DNA from 4 places in the Nocardia sp. NPDC050406 genome. Region 1 is predicted to be linked to each of the others. Evidence: riboswitches for the same ligand, from Rfam matches in the RefSeq annotation. Region 1 holds a riboswitch; each other region holds the start of a gene.
The links. Region 1 has a riboswitch for cobalamin ahead of ACIBH2_RS22465 (FecCD family ABC transporter permease). Riboswitches for the same ligand answer to the same signal wherever they lie in the genome.
Positions count from the first base shown of each region.

Region 2: another riboswitch for cobalamin. It lies ahead of ACIBH2_RS27360 (CbtB-domain containing protein); the one in region 1 lies ahead of ACIBH2_RS22465 (FecCD family ABC transporter permease).
Region 3: another riboswitch for cobalamin. It lies ahead of metE (5-methyltetrahydropteroyltriglutamate--homocysteine S-methyltransferase); the one in region 1 lies ahead of ACIBH2_RS22465 (FecCD family ABC transporter permease).
Region 4: another riboswitch for cobalamin. It lies ahead of ACIBH2_RS19035 (ABC transporter substrate-binding protein); the one in region 1 lies ahead of ACIBH2_RS22465 (FecCD family ABC transporter permease).

Region 1 covers NZ_JBITIM010000002.1:1,992,881-1,997,302, reverse strand. Annotated here, with positions in the region: gene ACIBH2_RS22485 (DUF2567 domain-containing protein) at 1-515, opposite strand, end outside; gene ACIBH2_RS22480 (hypothetical protein) at 515-757, opposite strand; gene bioB (biotin synthase BioB) at 827-1,864, opposite strand; gene ACIBH2_RS22470 (TetR/AcrR family transcriptional regulator C-terminal domain-containing protein) at 1,973-2,557, shown strand; cobalamin riboswitch at 2,625-2,760, shown strand; gene ACIBH2_RS22465 (FecCD family ABC transporter permease) at 2,794-3,825, shown strand; gene ACIBH2_RS22460 (ABC transporter ATP-binding protein) at 3,822-4,422, shown strand, end outside.
Region 2 covers NZ_JBITIM010000003.1:861,725-866,146, reverse strand. Annotated here, with positions in the region: gene ACIBH2_RS27380 (FMN-dependent NADH-azoreductase) at 1-183, shown strand, start outside; gene ACIBH2_RS27375 (DMT family transporter) at 185-505, shown strand; gene ACIBH2_RS27370 (OsmC family peroxiredoxin) at 601-1,044, shown strand; gene ACIBH2_RS27365 (CbtA family protein) at 1,119-1,883, opposite strand; gene ACIBH2_RS27360 (CbtB-domain containing protein) at 1,874-2,068, opposite strand; cobalamin riboswitch at 2,096-2,275, opposite strand; gene ACIBH2_RS27355 (antibiotic biosynthesis monooxygenase family protein) at 2,275-2,586, opposite strand; gene ACIBH2_RS27350 (alpha/beta fold hydrolase) at 2,651-3,397, shown strand; gene ACIBH2_RS27345 (acyl-CoA dehydrogenase family protein) at 3,498-4,422, shown strand, end outside.
Region 3 covers NZ_JBITIM010000001.1:2,086,168-2,090,589, reverse strand. Annotated here, with positions in the region: gene metE (5-methyltetrahydropteroyltriglutamate--homocysteine S-methyltransferase) at 1-1,417, opposite strand, end outside; cobalamin riboswitch at 1,556-1,745, opposite strand; gene ACIBH2_RS09970 (pyruvate carboxylase) at 1,961-4,422, shown strand, end outside.
Region 4 covers NZ_JBITIM010000002.1:1,264,684-1,269,105, reverse strand. Annotated here, with positions in the region: partial or broken gene ACIBH2_RS19045 (ATP-binding cassette domain-containing protein) at 1-516, opposite strand, end outside; gene ACIBH2_RS19040 (ABC transporter permease) at 549-1,523, opposite strand; gene ACIBH2_RS19035 (ABC transporter substrate-binding protein) at 1,531-3,126, opposite strand; cobalamin riboswitch at 3,165-3,293, opposite strand; gene ACIBH2_RS19030 (hypothetical protein) at 3,339-4,055, opposite strand; gene ACIBH2_RS19025 (ATP-binding cassette domain-containing protein) at 4,055-4,422, opposite strand, start outside.

The DNA.
Region 1 (4,422 bases):
CTGAGCGCGGTCATGACGAGGATGGCGAGGGCCGCCAGGAGCGGTTGCGCGATCAGGCCGGACCAGCCCTGGATGGTGGGGGCGATCTCGACGATGGTGTGCACCGCCGGGTCGCGCGGGCGCGGATGGACGATCTCGGCCATCGCCTCGCCGACGCCGCGCATGACGACCGCGCCCGCCAACGAGCCGAGCAGCAGTCCCGCCAACAGAACCGGGCCGCGCACCGTGCGCCACCGCCACGCCGCGGCCGCGGAGAGCACGCCGGTGACCATGCCGATCAGGATGAAGATCGCCAAAGCGTCGAATTGGTGCGCGCTTTCGCCGGTGAGCACCGAACCTCGGTCGGGCTCCACCACATACAGCCGTTCGGTCGGCGCGAGGTAGGCCCAGGCGATGCCCGCGAGCGCGCTCGCGGCGACCACGGCGGCGAGCACCATGGCGGCGGCCCGGGCCTCGCGCACCAGCACGGTGCTGCGCGGCCCGGACCGCTCGGCCGTGGCGAATGCCGTTGCCACTACCGGTGTTCCAGACTCTTGGAGTCGAGGACCCCGTGCCGCGAACACTTGGCCCACCAGCCGTCCGGGCTCACCTGGACGATCATGCGACGGCCACACCGATCGCAGTAGCGCGGCGGTTCCAAGCCCATGGCGGCGGCCGTCGGGACCGGATTGTCCACGCCCGCCACGATCGGTTTGCCGGTGAACGGGTTGTACAGCGCGGGGCCGCCCGCGGACCCGCCGACCTCGTCCGTGTCCATATCCACGACATTACCCATGCGTGCGCCCACTTCTCGGTATGCGGTTGCCCAATCGATATGCGATGCGCACTACAGGGTTTCGTTGAGGGCCTTGATCGGCATGCTCAACTCGCCCAGCAGATCGAGGTCCGCTTCGGCGGGGCGGCCGAGGGTGGTCAGGTAGTTGCCGACGATGACGGCATTGATACCGCCGAGAATGCCCTGCTTGGCGCCGAGGTCGCCGAGGGTGATCTCGCGACCGCCCGCGAAGCGCAGGATGGTGCGCGGCAGCGCGAGCCGGAAGGCGGCGACGGCGCGCAGCGCGTCGGCGGCGGGCAGCACCTCGAGGTCGCCGAAGGGGGTGCCCGGGCGCGGGTTGAGGAAGTTCAGCGGCACCTCGTCGGGCTCGAGCGCGGCCAGCTGCGCGGCGAATTCGGCGCGCTGCTCCAGGGATTCGCCCATACCGAGAATGCCGCCGCAGCACACCTCCATCCCGGCCTCGCGCACCATGCGCAGGGTGTCCCAGCGCTCCTCCCAGGTGTGCGTGGTGACCACATTGGGGAAGTGCGATTTCGCGGTCTCGAGATTGTGGTTGTAGCGGTGCACGCCCATGGCGGCGAGCTGGTCGACCTGTTCCTGGTCGAGCATGCCGAGCGAGCAGGCGACCTGGATGTCGACCTCGTTGCGAATGGCCTCCACGCCCGCGGCGACCTGCGCCATGAGGCGCGCGTCGGGTCCGCGCACGGCGGCGACGATGCAGAACTCGGTGGCTCCGGTCTTGGCGGTCTGCTTGGCGGCCTCGACCAGGCTCGGAATATCGAGCCAGGCGGCGCGCACCGGGGACTGGAAAAGCCCGGACTGCGAGCAGAAGTGGCAATCCTCGGGGCAGCCGCCGGTCTTGAGCGAGATGATGCCCTCTACCTCGACCTCGGGTCCGCACCACTTCATGCGCACGTCGTGGGCGAGCGCGAGCAGTTCCTCGAGCCGGTCGTCGTCCAGCCGCAGCACCGCGAGGGTCTGTTCCTGGGTGAGGCCGACGCCGCGCTCGAGCACCTGCTCGCGAGCGATGGCCAGAATGTCTTCGCCTACCGTGGTACCGGCATCGGTGGTGACGGCTGCCTGGGTCATTGCGCGCGAATCCCTTCGTCCGGCCGATGTGGCCGAGCAACTTGAACGGTGTTCAGGCTAGGCTAGCAGTCGGAAAAGTGAGCCGGAACACGAAGGGTCGGGTTTTCTGTGCAACTGCACCGCACCGATGTGGTCGATGGGGCCATCGCCATTCTGGATCAGTACGGCCTCGCCGATCTGACCATGCGCCGATTGGCGGGCTCGCTACATGTCCAGCCCGGCGCGCTGTACTGGCACTTCCCCAACAAACAGGCGCTGCTCGGCGCGGTGGCCGACCGCATTCTCGCCCCGATGGACGAACCGGTCGACGGTGACGAATGGTCCGCGCAGATGAGCGAATTGGCGCATCGCCTGCGCACCTGCCTGCTGGCCTATCGCGACGGCGCCGAATTGGTCTCGGCCACCTACGCGTCCCGCCTCACCACCTCCAAAGGCCGTGAGCGCCTGGCGAGTGCGGCCATTCGCGCCGGAATGACCAGGGAGGAAGCCGAACTCGCGGCCTTCACGCTGCTGTACTACGTGCTGGGTCAGACGGTCGACGAGCAGGCGCGCATGCAGATGGATTCGGTGGGCGCGCTCCAGGAGGAGCACTCCCCGCTCTACGACACCCCGGATGCCACCGCCCGCTTCGACTTCGGCCTACAACTGTTCATCAGCGGCGTGCGGCATCTGCTGGGCACCCGGGTGCGCTGAAGCCACTCGCCGCACCGCGCCCAAGGGTTTCCGGGGCGTCCGCCCCGGAGAGTCCCGAGAGCCGGGCAATTCAGACCGCGCGGTAGAGTTCCGCAGCGTCATCGTTGGTGGGTGCGGGAATCCGGTGTGAATCCGGAGCGGTCGCGCCACTGTGATCGTGCCAGCGCACGAGAGTCAGACCCCTCCCCACCGCGCAGAACTCGGAGAGGCCGCGATTTGCCCAAGGAGCTCCATCGATGAGCCGTGCGCGGACATCGATCGCCCTGCCCGTCCTCGGGCTGCTGCTGGCCGCGGCCATGATCGCGGCGACCGGATTCGGGGCCGAGACCATCTCCCCCGGCGCGGTGGTGGAGGTGTTGCGGCACCGGATCGGCGGGCTCGCGCCGAGCGATCTCGGACTCGACACCATCGTCTGGCAGTTGCGCGTGCCGCGCACGCTACTGGCCGCCGTGGTCGGAGCGGGCCTGGCGCTGGCGGGGGCGGCCATGCAGACCCTCGTCCGCAACCCGCTCGCCGACCCCTATCTCCTGGGCGTCTCCTCCGGTGCCGGGGTGGGCGCGGCGGCCGTCATCACCTCCGGATTCTTCGCGGCGGCCGGATTGTGGGCATTGTCGGCGGGCGCGCTCGCGGGCGCGTTGACCGCCGCCGCCGCAGTATTCGCCATCGCGGTCGCCCAGGGCGGGTTGACGCCGCTGCGGCTGGTGTTGACGGGCACGGTGCTCGGTTCCATGTTCGCGGCCCTGAGCAGCTATCTGATCTTCCGCAGCACCGATCCGGCGGCGGCGCAGTCGGTGCTGTTCTGGCTGCTGGGCAGCCTCGCCGGAGCCGATTGGACGCGAATCGCCTTGCCCGCCACCGTGGTAGCGATCTGCGCGCTCACCCTCATGGCGTCGACGAGCTGGCTGGACGCACTGAGCATGGGCGCGGATACCGCCGCCTCCCTCGGAGTTCCCGTGCGGGAGTTGCGCATCGGCCTGTTCGTTCTGCTCGCGGTGCTGGTCGGGGTGCTGGTGGCGGTCTCCGGCGGTATCGGCTTCGTCGGCCTGGTGGTGCCGCATGCCGCCAGGCTGCTGGTCGGCCCGCGCCACCGCGTGCTGTTGCCGGTGTGCGCGCTGTGTGGCGCGCTGTTCCTGGTGTTGGCCGACGCCGCCACCCGAGTCCTGGTGCGGCCCACCGAGATTCCGGTGGGGGTACTCACCGGCCTGATCGGCGCGCCGGTGTTCCTGCTGCTCATGGGCCGCCGCCGCTACCGCTTCGGGGCGGCATGAGCGCCGAGCACGCGGCCGTGCTGGAGGTGCGCAACCTCACCTGCGCCGCCGGGCCGCGCACCGTCCTCACCAACGCGAATTTCACTGTGCTGGCCCGCGAGACGGTCGGCATCGTCGGCCCCAACGGCAGCGGCAAGACCACGTTGCTGCGCACCCTCGCCGGATTGATCCGCCCGGTGCACGGCGAGGTGGTGGTGGATGGCACGGCGCTGCACGGACTTTCGGCGCGACACCGGGCGCGCACCGTCGCGCTGGTGGCCCAGGACGAGCAACCTGCCGCGGATCTGCTCGCGGGCGAGGTCGTCGCGCTGGGTCTGACTCCGTATCTGCCGCCGTGGGGAGCCGGTGGCCCCCGGGAGCGGGAGGCCGTCGAGCAGGCGCTGCGCACCGTCGACCTGGCCGGTTTCGCCGACCGCCCGGTGCACAAGCTCTCCGGCGGCGAACGGCAGCGAGTGTTGTTGGCGCGGGCGCTGGTTCAGCGCACTCCGCTGCTGCTCATGGACGAGCCGACCAATCACCTCGACATCACCCACCAACTGGAACTGCTGGCCCTGGCCCGCGAACTGGATCGCACCGTGCTGCTGAGCCTGCACGATC
Region 2 (4,422 bases), on a different contig from region 1:
TACCAGGAGCGGTTCCTGCGCGACTTCTTCGCGGGCCACTTCGCCGTCGAGGACACCGTTTTCATCACCGCCGAACTGGCCAACGCGCGCCAGGATCCGGCGCTCGCGCACCGGCGCGATCAGCACGACGCCTCCTACGCCGCCGCGCTCGAGACCGCCCGCCGACTCGGCAAGGAGTACTGAAATGGCTTGGCTCGTCCTGGGTTTGGCCGGACTCGTGGAGATCGCCTGGTCCCAGAGCATCAAACCCACCCAGAACTTCACCCGTCCGCTGGCCACCGTGATCTGCCTGGTGCTCATGGCCGTGGCGGTGTGGCTGCTCTCCTACGCCATGCAGACGCTGCCGGTGGGCACCGCCTACGCCGTCTTCACCGGTATCGGCGCGGTCGGGGCCATCGCGCTCGGTGTGGTGGTGCAGAAGGATCCGCTGAGCGCGGGCCGCATCATGGCATTGTCGCTGATAGTCGGCGGCATCGTGCTTGCCAAGGTGACCACGCCGGAGTGAGCCGCCGCGTGCGGCTCTGACCGGACCGCACTATTCGCTCACTCGAACGGAGTAGGTTCGATCCTCGTAAGACTTCGAATCCTGAAAGGACAGTGATGCCAACACGTACCGCGCGTACCGCCTGGACCGGCGGTCTGCAGGACGGCTCGGGCCAGGTCGAGCTGAGCAGCTCCGGCGTCGGCAAGTACGACGTCTCGTTCCCGAAGCGCTCGGCCGACAATGCCGACGGCACCACCAGCCCGGAAGAGCTGATCGCCGCCGCGCACTCCTCCTGCTACGCCATGGCGCTCTCCAACGAGGTCGCCCAGGCGGGCGGCACCCCGCAGTCCCTGGATGTCACCGCCGACGTGACGCTGGGCCCGGACCCGGCGGGCGGCTTCCGCATCTCGAACATCAAGCTCACGGTGATCGGCCGGGCCACCGGTCTGGACGCCGACGGCTTCCTGGCCGCCGCGAACGCCGCCAAGGCGGGCTGCCCGGTGAGCAAGGCCCTCGCCGGGGTCGACAATATCGAGCTGGACGCCTCGTTCGAATCCTGAGCGCGGCGGGTGCCGAATACGACGGAGGGGCAGTGCCGGTGGTGGCACTGCCCCTCTTCCCGTCTCCGCGCGTATTACGCGGCGGCCGTTTCGATCCGCGGCGACCTGCGTCCCGCGAATTCGGTGAGCGCCGCGAAGGCCAGGCCCAGCCCCAGCCACAGCGTGGTGGTGACGGTCAGCGAACTGACCCGGAACTGCCACAGCAGGCTCGCCGGGAAATCGGACTTCACCTCGTCGATTCCGGGCAGCGCGACGTAGCCCACGGCCACCACCGCCGCGAAGGTCGCGATACCGGCGATCAGGCGTACCGTTTCGAGCTGACCCCGCGACAGCTTGTACACGTACACCGCGAGGCCGACGGCCGCGAATCCGAGCAGCACCACCGCGACCCACAACCAGGTGCGGTCGGCAATGGTCTCCGGGTCGCCCACCGCGGGCGGATTGGCCGGATATTTGAAGAACGGCACCGCGGTGATGGCGAGCCAGCCGCCCGCGGCCAGGCCGAGCGCCAGCTTCGGCCCCGACAGATTCGTATGCCGCCGCGCCACATTCGCGGCCGCGGCGTACAGCGCGCCCAGCGCCAGCCCGGTCAGGCCGAGCGCGAGGAATTCACCGAACTTCTGGCCGGATCGGCTGACGAGAGGTTCTTCCTCCTCGCCGTGCGAATGGCCGCCCTGGGCCGCCTCCTCGATGGCGATGGCCGCTTCGATCTTCGGTTCGCCGATGACGAATCCGACGGTGCCCGCCAGCAGGCCCGCGAGGAGACCGGCCAGCAGGCCGCGCAGGAGCAGCGTCTTGAGCGAACCGCTCAGCTTCTCGGGGGAACCGCTCAGTGGCACGGCACGCCCAGCAGGTGTCGACCGTCGTGCATCAGCTCGTGCATGTACATCCCGCTGCGCGAGATGGCGCCCTGATCGAAGCCGACCAGGTACAGGGTGAGCAGTGCCAGCAGTACGACTCCTGCCGTGACGAGCCACGCGTTGAGCGCGTCGCCGGAACGGCTGGGGGAGTGGACGATTGCCATCGAGTCCTCCTTGGGGAATTCGCGTCCCCGTGAGTTGGGTGCGACGGTGCCGGTGTCTGGCTCTCCGGCACCTTCCCGACTCGGGCTCGGTGCGAGGAATACAGTGGCGCGACCGCCCCGGACTCACACCGGGTTACCGCGTCACCATCGCTTGTTCATTCAAAACTGTCGCATCCCCGCTGGCCAACCGTCAACATGGGGTGTGATCAGGCGTTCTTGGCCGCGACGTCGAGCACGACCTCGAACTCCAGCAGCGATGCGCCGGTGGCGACCGGCTTGCGCGCCTCGCCCGCGTGCGCGGCCCGCGCCGGACCGTCCCGCCAGGCTTCGAAAGAGGCTTCCGAATCCCACTGCGTCACAACGAAGTACCGGTTCTCACCGGCGGTCGGACGGAGCAGCTGGAAACCCAGGAAGCCCGGGGAGTTCTCCACGGCGTGCGCCCGCGCGGCGAAGCGCTTCTCCAGCTCGGGGCCCGCACCCTCGGGAATTTCGATTGCGTTGATCTTCACGACTGCCATGGCCCGAAGGCTACCTGCCGACTGGGCGGTATCGGCTGTGTGACTTCGCACTAGGGTCGGGATGGTGTTGTACGACGAAGGTGGCGGTGGCGCACCGATTCTGCTGCTGCACGGGTTGATGGGCAGCGCTCGGACGTGGCGGCGGCAGCTGGAGTGGCTGCGCGGGTACGGGCATGTGTACACCTTCGACGCGGCGGGGCATGGGCGGCCCGCGCCCGACGAGTTGACGACCGAGGCGTTCATCGCCGATCTGGCCGTGGCGACCGCGCCGATCGTCGAACCCATGGTGGTGATCGGACATTCGATGGGCGGGCTGCACGGGTGGGTGTTCGCGGCGACATATCCGGAACGGGTGCGGGCGCTGGTGGTGGAGGACATCGCCCCCGACTTTCGCGGCCGCACCGCCGCGGACTGGGCGGCCATGATTTCGGCTTGGCCGCAGCCTTTTTCGGACGACACCGCCATGCTGGAGTTCTTCGGCCCGGTCGCCGGTCGCTATTTCATGGACTCGTTCGTCCACGGCCCCGACGGCTATCGCCTGCACGGCTCGGTGGAGACCTTCCGCGATATCTCCGAGGAGTGGGGCGGTCGCGACTTCTGGTCCGAATGGCGCTCGATCCGGGTCCCCGCCCTGCTCCTCGAGGGCGAGCACACCATCACCCCGCCGGGCCAGATGCGGGAGATGGCCGAGGTGCACCCCGACGCCCGGCACGTCGTCGTCCCCGATGCCGGTCATCTCGTGCACGACGATCAGCCCGCCGCCTACCGCGATGAGGTCGAGCGCTTCCTGACCCGCGTCCTTCGGCACTGAACCATTGCGTCCGCCCTTCTGCGGGCGGGTGCCTTCAGTCTCCTCGGCGGCTCGTCGTATGCTCGCCACACAGGCATCCCAGACTGAATGGTGACCAACGATGATCGACTTCGCGATTCCCGCCGAACTCGCCGCCGAACGTGACCGGGTACGGCAGTTCGTCATCGACAAGATCGTGCCGTTCGAGCGCGATCCGCGGCTGACCGCGCACGGCCCGACCGATGAACTGCGGCAGGAGCTGGTCGAGCTGGCCCGGGCCGAGAAGCTGCTGACCGTGCAGGCCCCGGTGGAACTCGGTGGGCGCGGGCTGACGCACATCGAGCAGGCGGTGATCTTCGAGGCGGCCGGTTGGTCCACCCTCGGTCCGGTGGCCATGAACTGCGCCGCCCCCGACGAGGGCAATATGCTCCTGCTCTCCAAGGTCGCCAATCAGGAACAGACCGAGCGCTACCTCCAGCCGGTCGTCGACGGCCACCAGCGCTCGGTCTTCGCCATGACCGAACCCAATGGCGCGGGCTCGGACCCGAACCAGCTGGCCACCGAGGCCACTTTCGACGGCGAGAACTTCACCATCAACGGCGTCAAGTGGCTGATCACCGGCGCCGACGGCGCGAAGACCTGGATCATCATGGCGCGCTTGGCCGCCAACCCGCACCTGCCCGACGGGCCGACGCTGTTCCTCACCGACGGCGACAATCCGGGCATCGTCATCGAGCGGGTCATGAACACCATGGACCGCAATTACGTCGGCGGCCACGCGGTGGTGCGCTTCGACAATCTGGTGCTGCCCAAGGACGCCGTGCTCGGCGAGACCGGACAGGCGCTGCGCTACGCCCAGCTGCGCCTGGCCCCCGCCCGTCTCACGCACTGCATGCGCTGGCTGGGCGCGGCCGAGCGCGCGCAGTCCATCGCCATCGACTACGCCAAGACCCGCACCGCCTTCGGCAAGCCCATCGGCGAACACCAGGGCGTGTCGTTCATGTTGGCGGACAACGAGATCGCGCTGCACCAGTGCCGCCTCACCA
Region 3 (4,422 bases), on a different contig from region 1:
CTATCACTTCGGCGATCTCGGCGCGCATGCGCTCCTGGTATTGGGCGGGGGTGATGTCGCCCTTGCGCAGTGCCGCCCGGTCCCGGCGGATGGCGGGGGTCTGCGGGAAGGAGCCGATGGTGGTGGTCGGTAGCAAGGGGAGGTTCAGCCGATCCCGTTGCAGGGCAGCGCGTTCCGCGGCGGGGGCGCGGCGGGTGGCCTCCGGGCCGAGGGCGGCCAGGCGGGCGCGGACGGTGTCGTCGCGCAACCGGGCGTCGGCGGCCCGGCTCGCCAAAGCCGCACGGGCGACGGCCAATTCGTCGGCGACGCCCTCGGTTCCGGAGTGCACGGCGGTGGCCAGCACCCGCACCTCGGTGACCTTCTCGTCGCCGAAGGCCAGCCACGACCGCAGCGCCGGATCCAGGTCCGGTTCGGCGGTCAGCGAGTACGGCACGTGCAGCAGCGAGCACGAGGTCGAGACCACGAGTGCGCCGGTGCTTCCCAACAACGTGGCGAGGGTGGACAGGGCGTGGTCCGGATCGGTGCGCCAGATATTGCGGCCCTCCACGACTCCGGCCACCACCAGTTTGTCGCGCAGCGCAGCGACGCCGACCACATCGTCCACGGTCGTTCCGGCGGTGAAGTCCAGCGCGATCGCCTCGACCGGCGTGGAGGCCAGCACCGGCAGTGCCGGGCCGGGCCGCCCGAAGTAGGTGGCGACGAGCAGGGCCGGGCGGTCCGGCACCGAGGCCAGTTCCCGATAGGTATTGCCGACCAAGGCCAGCTCGTCGGGTGTGAGATCGGTGACCAGCACCGGTTCATCGATCTGCACCCACTGCGCGCCCACCTCGGCCAACTGCCGCAGCAGGTCGCGGTAGAGGGGCAGCAGGTCGTCGAGTCGCCGCAGCGGATCGACACCGACACCCTTGGCGAGCTTCAGGAAGGTCAGCGGTCCGATCACCACCGGCCTCGCGGGAATATCGAGCTCACGGGCTTCGCGCAGCTCGGCCAGCAATTTCTCCGGATGCAGCGAGAACGCGGTCTCGGCTCCGATCTCCGGCACGAGGTAGTGGTAGTTCGTGTCGAACCACTTGGTCATCTCCAGCGGCGCGACGGTATCGGTGCCGCGCGCCGCCGCGAAATAGCGGTCCAAGGGGTCCTCGATCCCGGCCACGCGCGGCGGCAGTGCGCCGACCATGACGGCGGTGTCGAGCATCTGGTCGTAGTACGAGAAGGTTCCGACCGGAATCGAATCCAATCCGGCGGAGCGCAAGGCGTTCAGCTGCGCCGTTCGCAGCTCCCGCCCGACGGCGTGCAGTGCCTCGGCGTCGATGCGCCCGACCCAATAGGACTCGATGGCGCGCTTGAGTTCCCGGCGCGGCCCGATACGCGGCGTACCGAGCACCGTCGCGGTGAAAGGGGTGGGTGTTGCGGTCACAGGTGTTCTCCAGTGCTCCAGAGCCACTGGCCACCGCCGCGGGTGCGAACAGCCGTGCCGCGTGCACGCCGAAACCAAGGCATGCCGAGTACACGTGCGGTCCGTCGCCCAATCCACGAGGCGGAGGCCGCCGGATACGGCGTATCCGGCACGGTCGGCAGGTCTTCGGACTCGCGGGCTCCGGCCTCATCGGCCGACCTACTGGCCGTCGCTTCCCAGGTGTGCCCAGTGCTCATGACGGCGGTCGTTCCCGTATACCGCTGCGGGACAGTCCCGGATTCTCACCGGGTTCCCTCTCACCGGAGGAACTCACGGGCTGTGAGTATCCGGTTTCGACGCCGACTGGGGGCTCCCGTCCGGCGAACCGACTGCGCCACAGAGCATATCGCCGACCGATAGCCACCGTTCACGAGGCGGGGTCGGAGGGCCCATGTGTCGTCCGCGTGAACACATCTTCGCAATTCAGCCAACCCCCGTTGTGAAGATTCCTGCGAACCGGACATCGTGACCGAAGGCTGTCCGGGGAGCAGGTACCTTAGGCGAATGTTCTCCAAAGTCCTGGTCGCCAACCGCGGCGAGATCGCCATTCGCGCATTCCGCGCGGCATACGAACTCGGCATCGGCACGGTCGCTGTCTTTCCGTACGAGGACCGCAACTCGGTGCACCGGTTGAAGGCGGACGAGGCGTATCAGATCGGCACGCCGGGGCATCCGGTACGGGCGTATCTGTCGATCGAGGAGATCATCACCGCGGCCAAGAGTGCCGGGGTCGACGCTGTCTACCCGGGTTACGGTTTTCTTTCCGAGAATCCGGACCTCGCGTCGGCCTGCGCGGACGAGGGCATCACCTTCATCGGACCGTCCTCGCAGGTGCTGGAGCTGACCGGTAACAAGGCCCGGGCGATCGCCGCCGCGAAGGCCGCCGGACTGCCGGTGCTGAACTCGAGCGAACCCTCCGCCGATGTGGACGCGCTCATGGCGGCGGCCGAGGACATGGAGTTCCCGGTCTTCGTCAAGGCCGTCGCCGGTGGCGGCGGTCGCGGTATGCGCAAGGTGGACGACCGGGGGCAGCTGCGCGAATCCATCGAGGCCGCCGCGCGCGAGGCCGAATCGGCCTTCGGCGATCCGACGGTCTTCCTCGAGCAGGCGGTGGTGAACCCCCGCCATATCGAGGTGCAGATCCTCGCCGACCAGCACGGCAATGTGATCCACCTCTACGAGCGCGACTGCTCGCTGCAGCGGCGGCATCAGAAGGTCATCGAACTCGCGCCCGCCCCGAACCTGGATCCCGCACTGCGCGACCGTATCTGCGCCGATGCCGTGGCCTTCGCCAAGGAGATCGGGTACTCGTGCGCGGGCACCGTGGAGTTCCTGCTCGACGAACGCGGCAAGCACGTGTTCATCGAGATGAACCCGCGAATCCAGGTGGAGCACACGGTGACCGAGGAGATCACCGATGTGGACCTGGTTCAGGCGCAGATGCGCATCGCCGCCGGGGAATCGCTGGAAGACCTTGGGCTGAGCCAGGATTCGATCACCATTCGCGGTGCGGCGCTGCAATGCCGCATCACCACCGAGGATCCGGCCAATGGCTTCCGGCCCGATACCGGACGGATCACCGGCTACCGCTCGCCGGGCGGCGCGGGCGTGCGCCTCGACGGCGGCGCGAATGTCGGGGCCGAGGTCGGGGCCTACTTCGACTCCATGCTGGTGAAGCTCACCTGCCGAGGGCGCGATTTCTCCGTCGCCATCGCACGGGCGCGGCGGGCGGTGGCGGAGTTCCGCATTCGCGGCGTGACGACCAATATCCCGTTCCTGCTGGCCGTGCTCGACGATCCGGACTTCCGGGCGGGCAAGGTCACCACCTCGTTCATCGACGAGCGGCCGCAGCTGCTGACGCTGCGCTCCTCCGCCGACCGCGGCACCAAGATCCTGCGGTATCTGGCCGATGTCACCGTGAACAAGCCGCACGGACAGCGGCCCACCAAGGTGTACCCGCACGACAAGCTGCCCGCCCTCGATATGACCGTGCCGCCGCCCGCCGGATCGCGGCAGACGCTGCTGGAGCTGGGGCCGGAGGGGTTCGCGGAGTGGCTGCGCAAGCGGCCGGGGGTCGCGGTCACCGACACCACCTTCCGCGACGCGCACCAGTCGCTGCTGGCGACGCGGGTGCGGACCAATGGCCTGCTCGATGTCGCGGGGCATGTGGCGCGCATGACGCCGGAACTGCTGTCCATCGAATGTTGGGGCGGCGCAACATATGACGTCGCTTTGCGGTTCCTCTACGAGGATCCGTGGGAGCGGCTCGCTGCGCTGCGCGAGGCGGTGCCGAACATCAACCTGCAGATGCTGCTGCGCGGGCGCAATACCGTCGGCTACACGCCGTACCCCGAAAAGGTCACGCGCGCATTCGTTTCCGAGGCCACCGCGACCGGCATCGACATCTTCCGCATCTTCGACGCGCTCAACAACGTCGACCAGATGCGGCCCGCCATCGACGCGGTGCGCGAAACCGGTACCGCCGTAGCGGAAGTCGCCATGAGCTACACCGGCGACCTGTCCAATCCGGACGAGAACCTCTACACGCTCGACTACTACCTCAAGCTCGCCGAGGAGATCGTCGACGCCGGGGCGCACATCATCGGCATCAAGGACATGGCCGGGCTGCTGCGCGCTCCGGCCGCCGCGACGCTGGTCGGGGCGCTGCGCCGGGAATTCGATCTGCCGGTGCACGTGCACACCCACGACACCCCGGGCGGGCAGCTGGCCACCTACCTCGCGGCGTGGCAGGCGGGGGCGGACGCCGTCGACGGCGCGTCGGCTCCGATGGCGGGCACCACCTCTCAGCCCGCGCTCTCGGCCATCGTCGCGGCGGCGGCCAATTCGCCCTACGACACCGGGTTGAACCTGCAGAACGTGTGCGACCTCGAGCCGTACTGGGAGGCGCTGCGGAAGGTGTACGCGCCCTTCGAATCCGGACTGCCGGGGCCGACCGGGCGCGTGTA
Region 4 (4,422 bases), 730 kb from region 1:
CCGCAGATTCGGCAACACCTCCACCACCGCGAGCCGCCACAGCGGTTCACCCCTCGCCCGCGCCGATTCCACGTATCCGGTGGTGGTGAGTTCGAGGACGCCGGTGCGGACGATACGAATGATCCACGGCACCGACGCCAACGCCGCGGTCACCACGATGGCGGCGGGCCCGGCTCCCATGGCGGTGGCGATCACGGCGAGCAGCAGAAACCAGGGCACCACGACGATGGCGTCCACGGGCCGCATGATCCAGCGATCCCATCCCCCGCGCAGCCCGGCGATCAGCCCGAGCGCCAAACCCAGCGTGTAGGCGACGACCAGCGACAACCCCGCGATCGACAGCAGCGGCAGACCACCGTGCAGCACCCGCGAAAGCACGTCCCGCCCAACAACATCGGTGCCGAGCAGGTGCCGCGCCGAGGGCTCCTGATACGGCGGACCGGTCGGCGCGGTCGGCGCATACGGCGCGAGTAGCGGGCCGACCACCACGAGCAGCAGTACCGCCACCACGACCATCAGCCAGACCGAACGAATTCGACCGCGCCCCTTCATCTGTTCTCCCCCATCGCCACCTGCCGTGCCCGGGGACTCACCAGCAGCGTCAGCAGATCCGCGACGAGGTAGATCCCGATACCGACGGCCGCCAACAGTACGGCCGCCGACTGCACGAACGGAAAGTCCCGAGATTCGATGGCGCGCAATAATTCCTGTGACAGACCCGGAAACGCGAACAGCGTCTCCACCACGGCAACCCCGCCGATCAGACCGACCACCGATCCCGCCAGCGGGTGAATCGACGCCGACACCGCATTCGGCGCGACATGGCGCACCATCAACCGCAGCCCACCAATCCCGTTGAGCCGCATGGTCCGTATGTACGGGCTGGCCATGACCTCGGTCGTCTGTGCCCGCACCATACGCACCGGGTGCGGGCACAGGCCGAGCAGCAGGCACGTCACCGGCAGCACCAGAATCTCCGGACGGCTCCACGCACTCGTCCCGGTCGGCAGCAGGGATACGGCGGGCAGCAGCCGCAGCGACAGCGACACCGTGGCCACCAGCAACACCCCGAAAACGAAGGAGGGCATGGATTCCGCCGCCAGCGCACTCATGCTGATCACCCGATCGGTCCGGGAACCAGGCCGCGCACCCGCCACGAGGCCGAGTGCCAGCGCCACCGGAATCAGCAGGGCGGCAGTCAGTACCGCGAGGGTGACGCTGTTGGCGGCCCGATCGAGCAACACATCGCGCACGGGCCGACCCGAAATCAGGGAGTTCCCGAAATCGCCCCGCGCGAAGTCGACCACCCATTCCAGGAAGCGCACCGGAGCAGGCCGGTCCAGACCCAGTTGCGCGCGTAGCGCCGCCAGCTGTTCGGGGGTCGGATCGCCGCTGCCTTGGCGCGACAGAATCACCGTGGCCGCATCGGAATCCAGCGCCTCGAACAGTACGAAAACCATCAGTGCGACAGCGAACAGCACACCGATCCCGGCGCCCACGCGCCGAGCGATATAGGCGATCACGATCGGATCAGTGCTCGGCCAGCCAGGTAGTCGCGTAGTTCGCCCAGTCGTCGGTGCCGGGCACGCCGTCGCGCACGCCACCCACATGGTTCTTGGCCGCGTCGGGCCGCTTGGCGAAGCTGTGCAGGATGTAGCCGCCCTCGTCCCACAGCTCTTGCTGGAGTTCGCGATACAGCGCGGCGCGCCTTGCCGGATCCATGGCCGCGCGCGCCGCCGCGAACTTGGCATCCCATCCCGGCCGCCGCCAGCCGGTGCCATTGCTCGGCGAATCGCTCGTCATGGTCTGGCCGTAGAAATAGTCGAGACTGTAGTTCCACCAACCGATATGGGACAGCGGCGCTTTACCGCTGACCTGCGAGAAGTAGGTGTCGGCCGGAACCGATTCGAGCTGGATGGTGATGCCCGCGGCCTTCGCCTGTTCGGCGAAGAGCGTCGCCGATTCGAGCATGCCCGGCGTGCCGTCGGCGGTGGGCAGCGTCACCGTCAAGTTCTCTTTGCCCGCCGCGCGCAGCAGCTCGCGCGCCCGTTGCGGATCGTAGGAGCGCTGCGGCAGGCCGTCGTGATAGAACGGCGCGCCCTTGCCGTAGACGTCGTTGCCGATCTCGGCGTAGCCGTAGTACACCGCATCGACCATGGCCTGCCGGTCCACCGCCAACCGCATGGCCTGGCGCACCCGCGCATCGTCGAAAGGCGGTATGTCCACGCGCATCTGGAACGCGCCCATGAGCCCGGCCGGTGGCACCACCACGGTGGTGTCCGGATCACCGGCGAGATTTCGGGCCTGTAGGTACGAGATCTCGTGCACCACATCGGCTTCCCCGGACAGGAAGGCGTTCACGCGCGCCTCGGTCTCGGCGATCTGAATGATCTCGACCTCGTCGAGCAGTACGGCGCCGTCCCAGTATCTCTCGTTGCGCCGCAGCAGGGTTCGGTCACCCGGTGACCAGCGTTGCAGCGCGAACGGTCCGGTGCCGACGGGCAGCACCGACCCGTCGATCACGCCGGTGCCGTCCTTGACGATGTAGCAGTACCAGCCCGCCAATACCGAACCGAAGTCCGCCAGTGGGGTTTTCATGGCGACCACCACGTCGAGATCGCCCTCGGCGCGAGTACGCGACATATCCACCGCGGAAAGATCGCCGGACGACTTCTTGGCCGGGTCGAGCATGCGCTCGAAGCTCCACAGCACATCGCGCGCGGTGAGCGGGCTCCCGTCGCTGAAGACCACGCCCGGCCGCAGCCGGATACGCCATTGGCTGCCATCGGCATTGGGCTCGAGCGATTCCGCGAGGCGATAGCGCAGCGTCAGATCGTTGTTGTAGGCGACGAGCTTGTCCCACACGTTCTTCGACACCGCGCCGCCCGCCGAACTACCGGCCTGATGCGGATCGAGCACATCGGCGCTCGCCGACCGCCCCGCGATGACGGTGCGCAAGCGCCCGCCCGATCGTGGCGGCCCCTGTGCGGCGCCCCTGCCGCTGTCGGAGCCGCAGCCCGTCATTATTCCGGCCCCGCCCAGCACGACAGCGCCGAACGCCCCCGCACTGCCGCGCAGGAACGTCCGGCGGCCGAATCCCGGCCGATCCGATGTGTAGTTGTTCATTGCCATCCTCGTGGGTGTGATCCCGATACCGCGGGCGCAGGTATCCTGGCTCCCGGATCAACACACCCCACCGGCCTTCCAACCTGGGCAGGTCGTGGCCATGAAATCGGTGGATAGCTCCCCGGTGACAGTTGCGGGACAGCCCCGGATTCGCACCGGTGTTCCCTACGCCGGGTACAGACCCTACAGTGGGCCCGGATCGGCCCCGCGAATCACCTGCTGCCGAGGCGAATCGGCATATCGCGGACGAGCGCCCAGGTGGCCGCGGTCGCCGCGAGGGCGGCGAGGACGCAGGCGGTGAGGATGGCGGCGGTGCCCACCGAATCGGCCCACTGCTCGAGTATGCGTTTCGTCGGGATGTTCGTCGCGCTCGCCATTCCGGCGGGCACGATCAGGATCAGTCCGGCGACGACGAGCAGCAGCCCGCCCACACCGCCCCAGGCCCGACGGTAGAACGCCGCGGCGATGGCCGCGCCCACCGCGAGGAAGATGGCGAAACCCAGCCAGAAGCCCAGGAATATCCATCCGTACTGGTCGGCGGAGGTGTACAACGCCGAAGCGTCCGCCTCCAGGGCTTGCGGCCAATCCGCCACCGCATACACGGCACGTTCGATTCCGAAGCCGAGGGTCACCAGCGCGGCACCCACGGTGACCAACAGCAGGCCGAAAAGCAGTGCCTGCGAGAGGCATTGGCGTCGGGTGACGCCGTGGGCGATGTACATCGGCAGGTAGATCGCCGTGACGTAGACGCCCATGCCGAGCATGTACCAGGGGCTGATGAAGACGAAGACGCCCCAGCCACTGATCGTGATGTCCCGGAAGAAGCTGACGGCCACGGTCACCAGCAGGGACACGATCAGCAGCCCGGCCCAGACGATCACCAGTCCGCTGGAGTGCCACAGGTTTCGAGTTACCGCGAAGCGTCGCATCACCGGGCTCCTCTGGTGGTGAGGTGAACGAAAAGTTCTTGCAGCGCAAGGGGTTCGACGGTCACACCCGCCGCCAGCGCGGATTGCTCCGACCACGGTTCCCCGTGCACCGTGGCGCGTTTGGTGCCACCGAGTTCCCGCAGGCTCAAGACGGTGCGATCGCCGATGAAGGCATCCACCCGGTCGGCCGGGCCGGTCACGGCGGCGCCGCGCCCGCGCAGGGTCTCGGCGTCGTCGTGTACCAGCAGCCGACCCTTGTGCAGGATCACCACGTCCTCCAACAGTGGCGCGACCTCGTCGATGAGGTGCGTGGACAGGATGATCAGGCGCGGGTGGGAGTCGTAGTCGCGCAACAGTTCGTCGTAGA